One region of the Rhizobium sp. Pop5 genome, then DNA from elsewhere that is predicted to be linked to it. Evidence: predicted binding sites of a transcription regulator. Region 1 holds the regulator's gene; the other holds the start of a gene.
What was found. The regulator LexA, encoded in region 1, represses DNA repair genes until DNA is damaged. The targets are predictions, from matches to a motif close to TGTTCNNNNTGTGTTCNG.
Positions count from the first base shown of each region.

Region 2: NE852_RS21195 (helicase-related protein) is a predicted target of LexA. The motif match lies at 3,540-3,557, and genes of this name have one in related genera.

Region 1 is NZ_CP099399.1:1,534,233-1,541,299, forward strand. It holds gene gltA (citrate synthase) at 1-588, opposite strand, end outside; gene NE852_RS09800 (ComEC/Rec2 family competence protein) at 879-3,308, shown strand; gene lexA (transcriptional repressor LexA) at 3,289-4,008, opposite strand; gene NE852_RS09810 (VOC family protein) at 4,206-5,099, shown strand; gene kdsA (3-deoxy-8-phosphooctulonate synthase) at 5,099-5,944, shown strand; gene eno (phosphopyruvate hydratase) at 6,086-7,067, shown strand, end outside.
Region 2 is NZ_CP099399.1:3,871,840-3,878,906, reverse strand. It holds gene NE852_RS21220 (acetyl-CoA C-acetyltransferase) at 24-1,205, shown strand; gene NE852_RS21215 (beta-ketoacyl-ACP reductase) at 1,277-2,002, shown strand; gene NE852_RS21210 (hypothetical protein) at 2,136-2,294, opposite strand; gene NE852_RS21205 (YMGG-like glycine zipper-containing protein) at 2,485-2,739, opposite strand; gene NE852_RS21200 (DUF3309 family protein) at 2,767-2,922, opposite strand; gene NE852_RS21195 (helicase-related protein) at 3,719-6,898, shown strand; gene NE852_RS21190 (RNA-binding S4 domain-containing protein) at 6,901-7,067, shown strand, end outside.

The sequences.
Region 1 (7,067 bases):
CGACGCATAGTCGAGGTCGTTCTTCGGGTAAACGAAGGGCTGGCCGATATGGTACTTGTAGGCCATGGCGGCAAGCGTCGGCATCTTGGCGATCATGCGCAGGCTGGCGACCATGCGCTGGTGCGGATCGGTGATGTCGGTGGAGTCGTGATAGAAGGCCGACAGCGCGCCGACGCAGCCGCACATGACCGCCATCGGATGCGCATCGCGGCGGAAGCCGGTGAAGAAGCGGCTCATCTGCTCGTGCACCATGGTGTGGTGCGTGACGCGGTAATCGAAATCCTTCTTCTGCGCGGCCGTCGGCAGTTCGCCGTAGAGAAGCAGGTAGCAGACCTCGAGGAAGTCGCCATGCTCGGCGAGCTGCTCGATCGGATAGCCGCGATGCAGCAGAACGCCTTCGTCGCCGTCGATGTAGGTGATTTTCGATTCACAGGATGCGGTCGAGGTGAAACCCGGATCGTACGTGAAGGAAGCGGTGTTCTTGTACAGGGCACCGATATCGATGACGCTTGGGCCGATCGTGCCGCTTTTGACGGCAAGGTCGACTGATTTGTCACCGATTTTTATTGTAGCGCTTTGATCCGTCATGCTGATCCTCCGAAATGTCGGTAGCGCCTTAAAAGCGCCATAGGGGTTAAGCGTCCTCACCGATAGCTATATGATCGCGAAGCTAATGCCAAGTTACTGTGACGGCATTTTGTGCATTGCGGCATCACCTTTTAGGCACTGCAGCGATGAGCCGCACGCATAGCGGAAGCCGATGATTCAACTGGATTTTTGGCGCTCCCGATTTTCCCTCATATTTCAATCGATTATTCTTGCCGGATTTGATTGGAGGTTGCATTCTGGCTACCTCCGCGGGAGATCTCGGGCGACACATGCAGGAATTGACAACAGTCGAAATAAGGCCGGAAACAGATGCCCGCGCTGCCGATTCCTTGGGCTTTTCTCCGCATGCCGTGCCGACGCAGCCGGCAAGAACGCAGTTGGCCACGCCCTTGCGCTACCGGCTGCCGGTCGAAGCTTCGCGATCGCTGCGTGCCGGCATTGGTATGCTGGGCGAGGAGGTGGATCATGGTCGCCTGCTGCTGTTCTCTCCGGTTTTCATCGGTGCAGGCGCAGCCTTCTGGTTTCTGGCGGCATCGGACATGCCGATGGTCGCCTCGCTCGTCTGCCTGCTGGTCCTGACGGTCATGGTCTTCGTCGTGGGCAGCAGCAGAGTTGCATTGCGGGCGACGCTGCTTGCGCTTGCGCTCGTGATTTGCGGCATGCTCTCGGCGCAGTTCGAGACATGGCGAGCCTCGACGGTAATCCTCGATTCATCTGTGACGACGACCGTGACCGGCCGCGTCGAGCGGCGCGAAGGCGATGGTCGCGGGCGATGGCGCTACATTCTTGCCGTCAGCGACACCGAGGCACCGGAGGTGAAGCGGCCGCCGGAGCGCATAACCGCGATCGTCCGCGGTGCGGATGTTCCCTTCGAGATCGGTGACATCATATCAGGCAGGGCTCGGCTGACACCGCCGGCAGGCCCGGCGCTTCCCGAGCTCAACGATTTCTCCTTCGGAGCCTACTTCGATGGCATCGGCGCGAATGGTTTCTTCTACGGCGCGCCGACGAAGGTCGATGCGCAAGCGGAGCCGGAAAGCGCCGGATCGATATCGGACGCTCTGCTCGAATGGCTATACCGGTTGCGCAGCGGCATCGGCGACCGCATACGGCTGGTCTTGCCCGGCGATACCGGCGCCTTTGCTGCCTCTCTTGTCACTGATGAGAGACGTGCGATCTCGGATGAGACGACGGAGGCGCTCCGGCAGTCCGGCCTTGCCCATATCGTTGCCATCTCTGGTCTCAACATGGCATTGTCGGCCGGCATCTTCTTTGTCGGACTGCGCGTCATCCTCAGCCTGCTTCCGAGCATTGCCCAGGCTTGGCCGACAAAGAAAATCGCCGCAGCCGGTGCGCTTGCCGCCGTAACAGCCTACTATTTGATCTCCGGCTTCGCGGTCTCTGCCGAACGCGCCTTCATCATGATGGCGATCATGCTGATTGCCGTATTCTTCGACCGGCCGTCGATCAGCCTGAGAAACGTGGCCCTATCAGCTCTCGTAATCCTGTCGATCTCGCCGTCGGAAGTGCTGGGACCGAGCTTCCAGATGTCCTTTGCGGCAACGCTTGCCCTGGTTGCCGGCTACGATCTCTGGAAAAGGCGATCGATGCGGGAGAATGCGTTTGCCAAGCTGCCGGTCATGAAGCCCGTCTTCGTGGTCGGAGGCTTCTTTGGCGGCATCTTCCTGACCTCGCTCATTGGCGGTCTATCGACCGCACTGTTTTCGATCGAGCATTTCCATCGGCTGACTGCCTATGGACTTCCGGCGAACCTTGCGGCCATGCCAGTCATCTCCTGCATTGTCATGCCATTCGGAATGATGGCGATGCTGCTGATGCCCTTTGGCCTCGACGGTCCGTTTTGGCAGGTCGCAGGCTTCGGCCTTGAGCTGGTGATGAAGATCGCCAAGACGGTATCGGGTTGGGGCGGTGATATCGGCGTCGGCCGCTTGCCCGGCTGGTATTTCGCCGTGGCGGTTGCGGGCTTCCTGCTCATGATGCTGCTGCGCACCCGGCTGCGCCATATCGGCACCGCCATTATCGCGGCTTCGACGCTGACCCTGATCGTCCTGCCGGTCCCCCGATCGCCTGATCTGGTGATTTCGGAAGATGGCGGACTTGTCGCGATCGCCGAGAGGGCGGCATTGGCCTCCAATCGTGAAAGGCCGCCGGATTTCATCTTCGACCAGTGGCAGAGAGCACTTGTCCTGCCGACCCACTATCCGCCGAAGATGCTGGACGGCCCCGCCATTCCCGAGGGAGACGGTCGTCGCGTCAGGCTTTCCGGCGATCAGCAGGACGAAGCGAGGGTCGCGATGCGGGCGGCGGCGACCGGTGGTGAAACAAACCGCTTTTCCTGCGTGAAGAAGGCCTGGTGCGTATCGCGACTTGGCAATGGAAAAGTCGTGACCGTCATCGACAATGCCGCCTATCTCGGCCCCGCCTGCGATGCCGCCGATATCATCGTGACTTCGGTACGGCTGCGTTTCGATCGCTGCCGCACAGGCGCATCACTCTTCACCGGTGAAACGCTGCGCAGGACTGGCTCCCTCGAGCTGCGCTTTACGGATGGCGGCCTTGAAGTCGCGACCGCATTCGACACCTTGTCGAGGCCATGGATGCGCCATCGCGCCTATGACTGGCGCAGCGACAGCTTTACCGATTCCGGCACAGCCGATGTCAATGATAGCGGCGGATAAGGCCGACGAGTTTGCCTTGAACCTTGACCCGATCCGGCCCGAAGATACGGGTCTCGTAAGCCGGGTTGGCCGCTTCCAGTGCGATCGAGGCGCCCTTGCGGCGGAAGCGCTTGAGCGTCGCTTCCTCGTCGTCGACGAGAGCGACGACGATGTCGCCGGGGCTGGCGGTGCTGCCGTTGCGGATGATCACGGTGTCGCCGTCGAAGATGCCGGCGTCGATCATCGAATCGCCCTTGACCTCCAGCGCATAATGTTCGCCAGAACCGAGCATGTCGGCCGGAACGACGATGTCATGCGTGTTGTTCTGGATAGCCGAAATCGGAACGCCGGCGGCGATTCGCCCCATGACGGGCACGGAGATCGAGTTACCATTGTCGGCGACGGGCTTTACCGAAGCAGGAGCGGCGACCGGCTGGGGCTTGCCGAGGCTGCCTTCGATGACGCTCGGCGAAAAGCCGCGCCGGGGCTGAATGCTGGGGCTGTAGGCTTCCGGAAGCTTGATGACCTCGAGAGCGCGAGCACGGTTCGGTAGGCGGCGAATGAAACCTCGCTCCTCGAGTGCGGTAATCAGGCGGTGGATGCCGGATTTGGAGGCCAGGTCCAGGGCATCCTTCATCTCGTCGAAAGACGGTGGAACGCCGGATTCCTTCATGCGCTCATGAATGAAAAGGAGAAGCTCCTGTTGTTTGCGCGTGAGCATCGACGTCAGACCCCGTGATTGAAACAAATCCAGAACGGACACTATATGTTCCATATGTGTTCCGCAAGTAGCTAAATTTCCGTAAAACTTCGCATCAACTCGTTGAGATTTTTATTTTCATAGCCCAATCGGCAGGCAATCTTGAATTCAGATGATCGCTGCTGCACATCTCTAGCCATTTCAGGGAGAGGGATATCATGAACGAGCGCTCCGCCACGCCGCACCCGCTGGACCATGTCGTGCTTCCCGTCGTCAATATCGACCTGGCGCGCGAGAGGCTCGGCAAGCTCGGCTTCACCGTCGCCGCCGATGCCCGTCATCCCTTCGGGACGGAAAACGCCTGCGTCTTCTTTGCCGACAAAACCTATCTGGAGCCGCTCGGCGTCGCGAGCGTCGAGGAGAGCGACGCATCAGCGCGAAAAGGCAATGTCTTCACCGCCCGCAACCAGGCCTTCCGCTTCCGCTGCGGAGACGAGGGGCTTTCGGCAATCGTCTTCGCCACGGAAGATTCTGCCCGCGACCATGAGAAGTTCGCCAGCACGGGATCGAGCGCCGGCGAGATGCTGGAGTTCAGCCGGCCGATGAAGATGCCGGATGGTTCCGAGAGCGTCGGCAGCTTCAAATTGGCCTTCGCGGGCGATCTGCGTGCGCCCGATCTCTTGCTCTTCACCTGTCAGCGCATCAACCCGCTTCCCGCCGATCGTGATGCGCTGGAGAAACATGCCAATGGCGTCACCGGCATTGCCGAGGTGGCGCTTTGTGCGCCGGAACCAGCCACGTTCGGCCCGTTCGTCAGCCTTGCCGCTGCGCAGTCGGCAATTGAGAAAACCGGTTTTGGCGTCAAGATCGCGGCGTCGAATGCGAGAATCAGCCTGATGACGCCGGAAGGGCTGGAAGCCTATTTCGAGATTGCCGTCTCGCCCGCCGAGCGGGGGCTGCGCGGCCGGGCGATCCTCTTCAATGTCGGCGATCTTGCCGTGACAGAAGCGCATTTGGCTGCTAACGGGGTGACCTACACACGCAAGAACAATCGCATTCTGGTGAAGCCCGCGCCCGGCCAGGGCACGCTCTTCGCCTTCGAGGAAAGATGATGAGCACCAATACGAATTCCGAAGTCAAGATCGGCCAAGGCGACGCTCAGGTCACCTTTTCCAATACCGGCCGCCTGTCGCTGATCGCCGGGCCCTGCCAGATGGAGAGCCGCGATCACGCCTTCATGGTGGCGGGCACGCTGAAGGAGCTTTGCGGAAAGCTCGGCATCGGCCTCGTCTACAAGAGCTCGTTCGACAAGGCGAACCGTACCTCGCTCTCGGCCGAACGCGGCATCGGGCTTGAAAAGGGCATGGAGATCTTTGCTGACCTGAAGAAGGAATTCGGCTTTCCCGTCCTGACCGACGTCCATACCGCCGAGCAATGCGCGGAGGTGGCAAAGACCGTCGACGTCCTTCAGATCCCGGCCTTCCTCTGCCGGCAGACCGACCTTCTCATTGCCGCCGCTAAAACCGGCCGCGTCGTCAACGTCAAGAAGGGCCAGTTCCTCGCGCCCTGGGATATGAAGAACGTCCTGAAGAAGCTGAACGCCAGCGGCAATCCGAACGTGCTTCTGTGTGAGCGCGGCGCTTCTTTCGGCTATAACACGCTGGTCTCCGACATGCGTTCGCTGCCGATCATGGCGGCGATGGGCGCGCCTGTGGTTTTCGATGCCACCCATTCCGTGGCGCAGCCGGGCGGGCAGGGCGATTCCTCCGGCGGTCAGCGGGAATTCGTCGAAACGCTGGCGCGTGCGGCGGTGGCTGCCGGCATCGCGGGCGTCTTCCTCGAAACTCATCAGGATCCGGACAATGCGCCTTCCGATGGCCCGAACATGGTCTATCTCAAGGATATGCCGCGACTCCTCGAAAAGCTGCTTGCCTTCGACGCCGTCGCCAAGAGCTGACAGTCAAAGGCCTGACATGATCGTGCTATAGCCACGATTGGATACGCAATCGAAGGTGCCGTCATGCAGCATTGTAATTTGCGCACCTTCGATTAAGACAGGTTTCGAACGATTTATCACCCACCCGAGCAGGAAGAACCCATGACTGCAATCACCGATATCATTGCCCGCGAGATTCTTGATAGCCGTGGCAACCCCACCGTCGAAGTCGATGTCTATCTCGAAGACGGCAGCATGGGCCGCGCGGCGGTTCCCTCGGGCGCTTCGACGGGCGCGCATGAGGCGGTCGAGCTGCGCGACGGCGGCAAGCGCTACCTCGGCAAGGGCGTCCAGAAGGCGGTCGATGCCGCCAACACCGAGATCTTCGACGCGATCGGCGGTATCGACGCCGAAAACCAGATCCAGATCGACAGCATCATGATCGAGCTTGACGGCACGCCGAACAAGTCGCGCCTCGGCGCCAACGCCATCCTCGGCGTCTCGCTCGCTGTCGCCAAGGCTGCCGCCCAGGCTTCCGGCCTGCCGCTCTATCGTTATGTCGGCGGCGCTTCCGCAAGCCTGCTGCCGGTGCCGATGATGAACATCATCAATGGCGGCGCTCATGCCGACAATCCGATCGACTTCCAGGAATTCATGATCCTGCCAGTCGGCGCCGATACGATCGCCGAAGCCGTGCGCATGGGTTCGGAAGTCTTCCACACGCTCCGCAAGGAACTTGCGTCACAGGGCCACAACACCAACGTCGGCGACGAAGGCGGTTTCGCACCAGGCCTGAAGAGCGCTTCGGAAGCCCTCGACTTCATCGTGAAGTCGGTCGAAAAAGCCGGCTACAAGCCGGGCGAGGACATCTACCTCGGCCTCGATTGCGCCTCGACAGAATTCTTCAAGGACGGCAAGTATGTTCTCGAAGGTGAAGGCCGCACGCTCGAGCCGGGCGCCATGGCCGAATATCTGGCCGAACTCGCCGCCAAGTACCCGATCATCTCGATCGAAGACGGCATGGCCGAAGACGACTGGGACGGCTGGAAGACGCTGACCGACCTCATCGGCAAGAAGACGCAGCTCGTCGGCGACGATCTCTTCGTCACCAACTCTGCCCGCCTTCGCGACGGCATCCGCATGG
Region 2 (7,067 bases), 2.1 Mb from region 1:
GACGAAAAACGAGGAGCGTCCCCATGAGCAATTCATCCATCGTCATCGCTAGCGCAGGGCGAACCGCCGTCGGTTCGTTCAACGGCGCATTCGGAACCGTACCCGCCCACGAACTCGGGGCGGCCGTCATCAAGGGGGTGCTTGCTCGCGCCGGCGTCGATGCCGGCGAGGTGGACGAGGTGATCCTCGGCCAGGTGCTTGCCGCAGGCGAAGGCCAGAACCCGGCTCGTCAGGCCGCGATCAAGGCCGGCATCCCTAAGGAAGCGACCGCCTGGGGTGTCAACCAGCTCTGCGGCTCTGGCCTGCGCGCCGTCGCACTCGGCATGCAGCAGATCGCCACCGGCGATGCCAACATCATCGTGGCCGGCGGCCAGGAATCCATGTCGATGGCGCCGCATGCCGCGCATTTGCGCGGCGGCACGAAGATGGGCGACATGAAGATGATCGACACGATGATCAAGGACGGCCTGACCGACGCCTTCCACGGCTACCATATGGGCATTACCGCCGAGAATGTCGCGCGTCAGTGGCAGCTTTCGCGCGACGACCAGGATCAGTTCGCCGTCGCCTCGCAGAACAAGGCGGAAGCCGCGCAGAAGGCAGGCCGCTTCGCTGACGAAATCATTCCTTACGTCATCCAGACTCGCAAGGGCGACGTGACCGTCGATGCAGACGAATATATCCGCCATGGCGCCACGCTGGAGGCGATGGGCAAGCTGCGCCCGGCCTTCGACAAGGAAGGCACGGTCACGGCCGCAAATGCGTCGGGCCTCAACGACGGCGCTGCCGCGGCGGTACTGATGAGCGAAGCGGAAGCGGCGCGCCGCGGCATCCAGCCGCTTGCCCGCATCGTGTCCTGGGCAACCGCCGGCGTCGACCCGTCGATCATGGGCACCGGCCCGATCCCGGCTTCGCGCAAGGCGCTCGAAAAGGCCGGCTGGTCGGTCGGCGATCTCGATCTCGTCGAAGCCAATGAAGCCTTCGCGGCGCAGGCCTGCGCCGTCACCAAGGATCTCGGATGGGATCCTTCGATCGTCAATGTCAACGGCGGGGCGATCGCGATCGGCCACCCGATCGGTGCCTCCGGCGCCCGCATTCTCAACACGCTGCTGTTCGAAATGAAGCGCCGCGGCGCCAAGAAGGGCCTTGCCACGCTTTGCATCGGCGGCGGCATGGGCGTCGCCATGTGCTTCGAAGCACTTTAAATAGCATACGATCCGAGTTTGATTAAAAGCCCTGCCAGGTGGCGGGGCGAAAAACAAAAGGGGAGCGGAACATGAGCAGAGTGGCTTTGGTCACCGGGGGTACACGCGGCATCGGCGCAGCCATATCCGTGGCGCTGAAAAACGCCGGATACAAGGTTGCGGCCAACTATGCCGGCAACGACGAGAAGGCCAAAGCCTTCCACGACGCCACCGGTGTTGCCGTGTTCAAATGGGATGTTTCAGACTACGCCGCCTGCGGCGAAGGGATTGCCAGGATCGAAAGCGAGATCGGGCCTGTCGAAATTCTCGTCAACAATGCCGGCATCACCCGCGATGCGATGTTCCACAAGATGTCGCCGCAGCAGTGGCACGAGGTGATCAACACCAACCTCACCGGCCTGTTCAACATGACGCATCAGGTCTGGACCGGCATGCGCGACCGCAGCTTCGGCCGTATCGTCAATATCTCGTCCATCAACGGCCAGAAGGGCCAGATGGGCCAGGTGAACTATTCCGCGGCCAAGGCTGGCGATCTCGGTTTCACCAAGGCGCTGGCCCAGGAAGGCGCGGCAAAAAATATCACCGTCAACGCCATCTGCCCCGGCTATATCGGAACGGAAATGGTTCTTGCCGTGCCGGAAAAAGTGCTGAACGAACGCATCATCCCGCAAATCCCGGTCGGCCGTCTTGGCGAGCCGGAAGAGATCGCGCGTTGCGTCGCCTTCCTCGTCTCCGACGATGCGGGCTTCATCACGGGTTCGACGCTGTCAGCCAATGGCGGGCAATTCTTCGCCTAGCGCGACGAAAATTCCATCAGCTTGAAAGCGTTAGCGTCTCCTGCCGGAGGCGCTATTGCCTGTTTATAGGCGCATCGGGTTTCGTCAGCAGCGAGACTCCTGAGTGGGATTGTGACGCCTGTTCTCCGGCAAATCAGTTGCGGCGCGCGGCGGAGCGATGCTGTCGTGCGGGAACCCTGACCGGCACTTTCTGCGGCGAACGATCTTTACCGCGAAGAGCCGAGATTGCCGTTGTCAGGAAAGCCGACGCGATGAGAACGGCGACGGCGGAATTCAGAAAAATCTGGACCATGGAAGCGTTCCTTTCAGTTGCGCGGGCGTGGCAGATGGCTGCCTTTGCGCTCGTGAAGGAATATGTGCCCGCAGGATGGCCGGCGGTAGATTTGACTTTCACGACCAATCGTCAACGCGACGTTGACAGCGGCGGCAAAGAAAAACGGGCGCCGAAGCGCCCGTTGGGAGTCCGATATGTGTCTTGCCGATCAGCAGCGAGCTTCGTAACGGCGGCCGTAGCGGTCACGATAGATGCAGTAGCCGCGGCGCTCGACCGAATGGCCGATGAGAGCGCCGGTCAGGCCGCCTGCAACGGCGCCGACGGCGGCACCACCCCAGCTGTTGGTGACAACGCCGCCGATGACCGCGCCGGTGCCGGCGCCGATCGCCGTGCCTTGCTCGGTCGCCGTGCAGGATGCCAGAGCGCCGACGAGTGCGCCAATCAGTATAATCTTCTTCATCATGTCGTAACTCCCCAGGTTTGGTGGCCTTTAAATGCGGCCCATAAGTACAAGGATAATGATAATGACGAGAACTAGCCCCAAACCGCCGGAAGGTCCATAGCCCCAGCCGCGGCTGTAGCCCCAATTCGGCAAGGCTCCGATGAGGAGCAGAATGAGAATAACCAGAAGTATCGTGCCAAGCATGGTATGTTCCCTTCATTTCATCCGCATTTTCGATGGACAAGAAACACGCATTGGCGATTTTTGTTCCCGGTTCAGCGCTCGAAATGTGGCGCGACTTTGGCTCGATCATTTCCTAAAATTGTTCGTATGGTTAAAAAGACGTTTAAATACAATATGTTGCGGTGAACAAAGCGGGAAAGTCACGATGTCGCCGATTCGTCAGCGATCCGTTCCGCTTTTGATCGATGCGCTCGCTATTGCCACTTCGACTTAACGCCTTCTGAATCCGGCTCTCCAAAGATTAATGCAGAGGCGGGGATGAGGAACCGGGAGATCCGCCGGCGATCCGCATCTAGCGCCTGCTACCAGCTCCGCTACCAGATGTGGTTGTGAACGAAAGGCGAAAACGGCGCGGTCAGCGATTCGTCTCCGATTCGTTCCGGCTTTGGTCGAGAGGTTAATTTCGGGCGCAATTCTCGATTGCCGGGGATCCGCCTGAGATCGTTGATCGCGACGGCGAAATCGTGAAGCAGCGAAAGTCCAGCGATTCAGCATCTAGTGGGAAAAAGTGATTCAAAATCAATACTTAGCCGTGAACAAAAGCTGAATCAGCTGGAGTCAGCGATTCGTCGCTGATTCGTTCTCACGCTGTTCCGAATCACCCAAGCTGATGTTCCTCAGGACTCGCAAAGGTCGTAATCCCGGTCGCATTTTTGAAATCTTCCCTTGCGTTTGCGGCGGCGGCTGTCCATGTGTTCTGTGCTTCAATCTGGGGGAGCGAGATTTTCCTGGGCCGTCGGCCCGTTTGCATGGATCCATGACTCTGACTTCGCAGCCGATGATTCTGAGCGGGCGTGGTGTGACCGCGGTGCTCGGACCGACCAATACCGGCAAGACCCATTATGCCATCGAGCGCATGGTCGCGCACGGGACCGGCGTGATCGGCCTGCCGCTCCGGCTCCTGGCGCGCGAGGTCTATACGCGGGTGGTCGAGAAGGTCGGTGCGCAGAACGTGGCCCTCGTCACCGGCGAGGAAAAAATCTCGCCGCCCAATGCGCGCTTTTCCGTCTGCACGGTCGAAGCGATGCCGCGTGAGACCAAGGCGGCGTTCGTCGCGATTGATGAGGTGCAGCTCGCCGGCGATCTCGAGCGAGGCCATATCTTCACCGACCGCATCCTGCATCTTCGCGGCCGTGATGAAACGCTGCTGCTCGGTGCTGCGACGATGCGGCCCATCCTACAGCAGCTCCTGCCCGGCATCACTGTCGTCGAGCGGCCGCGGCTTTCGCATCTTTTCTACGGCGGACAGAAGAAGATCACCCGGCTGCCGCAGCGCTCGGCCATCGTCGCCTTCTCGGCCGACGAGGTTTATGCCATCGCCGAACTCATCCGCCGTCAGCGCGGTGGCGCGGCGGTCGTGCTGGGCGCGCTCAGCCCTCGCACCCGCAATTCGCAGGTGGCGCTTTATCAGGCGGGCGACGTCGAATATCTGGTGGCGACCGATGCGATCGGCATGGGCCTCAACCTCGATGTCGATCACGTCGCCTTCGCCCAGGACCGGAAATTCGACGGCTACCAGTTCCGCAATCTCAATCCCGCCGAACTCGGCCAGATCGCCGGGCGCGCCGGTCGGCACGTGCGGGACGGGACGTTCGGGGTCACCGGCCAGGTCTCGCCTTTCGACGAGGAACTGGTGCAGCGCATCGAGGGGCACGAATTCGACAACGTCAAGGTTCTGCAGTGGCGCACGACCGAGATGGACTTTTCCTCGATCCAGTCGCTGCGCGCCAGCCTCGAAGCCGGGCCGCGCGTGCCGGGTCTGACGCGGGCGCTGCCGGCCGTCGACCAGCAGGCGCTGGAGCAGCTTTCTCGCTATCCCGAAATCATCGATCTTGCCGACAGGCCCGAACGCGTCGAAAAACTCTGGGAGGCTTGTGCGCTTCCCGACTACCGGCGTATTACCCCGGCACAACATGCCGATCTTATTTCGGCCCTCTTTTCCGATCTCGTGCGCTATGGCACGGTGAACGAACAGTTCCTCGCGGAGCAGGTTCATCGCTCCGATCGAACGGATGGGGAAATTGACACGCTTTCGGCGCGAATCGCGCAGATAAGGACCTGGACCTACGTTTCGAATCGACCCGGCTGGCTGGCCGATCCGACACATTGGCAGGAAAAGACGCGGGAAATCGAAGATCGATTGTCCGATGCGTTACATGAGAGGTTGACGAAACGCTTTGTTGATCGCAGGACATCTGTGCTCATGAAGCGCCTGAGAGAGAATGCGATGCTGGAAGCTGAAATCAGTGTGAATGGCGATGTCTTCGTTGAAGGACATCATGTAGGGCAGTTGAGCGGATTCCGTTTCACGCCGGTGGCGGGAACGGACGGACCGGATGCCAAGGCGGTTCAGGCTGCGTCGCAGAAGGCGCTCGCGCTCGAGTTCGAAGCCCGGGCGGCCCGGCTGCATGCCGCCGGCAATAGCGATCTGGCGATCGGTTCGGACGGGCTGATCCGCTGGCTCGGAGACCCGGTGGCGCGGCTGTCGGGCAGCGATCACATCATGCGCCCGCGCGTGATCCTTCTGGCCGACGAACAGTTGACGGGCAACGCCCGCGATCACGTCGCCGCCCGCATCGAGCGCTTCGTCAATCACCATATCAGCACGGTGCTGAAGCCGCTCGACGATCTGTCGCGCGCCGAAGATCTGCAGGGTCTTGCCAAGGGGCTGGCCTTCCAGCTCGTGGAAAATCTCGGCGTGCTCTTCCGCCGCGACGTGACCGAGGAAGTGAAGTCGCTGGATCAGGAGGCGCGCGCCTCCATGCGCCGTTACGGCGTGCGGTTCGGCGCCTACCATATCTTCGTTCCAGCGCTGCTGAAGCCGGCCCCCGCCGAGCTCATCACGCTGCTCTGGGCGCTGAAGAATGACGGCCTCGACAAGCCCGGCTACGGCGATCTCATTCCCGTGCTTGCCGCCGGTCGCACCTCCGTCGTCACCGATCCGAGCTTCGAGCGGATGTTCTACAAGCTTGCCGGCTTCCGCTTCCTCGGCAAGCGCGCCGTGCGCATCGACATTCTGGAACGGCTTGCCGACATCATCCGTCCGCTGCTGCAGTGGAAGCCCGGCCAGAACAACCGTCCGGAGGGCGCCTATGACGGCCGCCGCTTCACGACGACGACGGCAATGCTGTCGATCCTTGGCGCGACGCTCGAGGACATGGAAGAAATCCTCAAAGGCCTCGGCTATCGCGCCGATGCCGTGAAGGCGGAAGAGGCATCGGCCCATCTTGCGACGCAGGATGCGGCCTCCGCTCCTGCCGCCTCCCCGGATACGGCTGTGGAAGAAACGGCAGACACGGCCGATCACGACGATGCCGACGCAGCAGCCGAAGAGACCGCTGCCGAGGCGCCCGTTGCCGAAACGGCCCCGACAGAACCTCAGGCCGAGGTGGCGGAGACATCCGCTCCGGCGGAAGCTTCCGCTCCTGCAGAAGCGGTATCGGCTCCTGGGGAAACCGGCGAGCCGGTTGAGCCGAAGCCCGTTCTTCTCTGGCGTCTCGGTGGACGCAACGATAACCAGCGCCAGGCGCGTGGCGGTCATGGCGAGCGCCGTGGCGGCCAGGAGCGCGGTCAGAACCAGCAGGAACGCGGCGAGCGGAATCGCCGCCCGGGTGGTGGCGACAACAATCGCGGCGGTGACGGTCGTGATAACAATCGCAATAACCGCAAGGACGGCGACGGCCGCGACGGCGGCAGGCCGCAGCAGGCGAGGGGCGATCGCAACAACCAATCGCGTGGCGACCAGCCGCGCGGTGACCGGCAGGACCGTGGCGACCGCAAGGATCGCGGCGAGCGCAACGATCGTAACGACCGCAACAACAATCGCGGCTCGCAGCCGCTGCGCTTCGAGGCCAAGCCGCCGCGCAAGGAGAAGCCGATCGATCCGGATTCACCTTTCGCCAAGCTCGCGGCTCTCAAGGAGCAGATGAAGAAGTAATCATGAGCGGGGAGACACAGCCGACCAGCGGTTCGCGCCAGCGTATCGACAAATGGCTGTTCTTCACGCGCATGGTGAAATCGCGCTCGCTGGCGCAGAGCCATGTTCAGTCCGGCCATGTCCGCATCAACGGCGAGCGTTGCAGCCAGCCGAGCCAGATGGTCAAGCC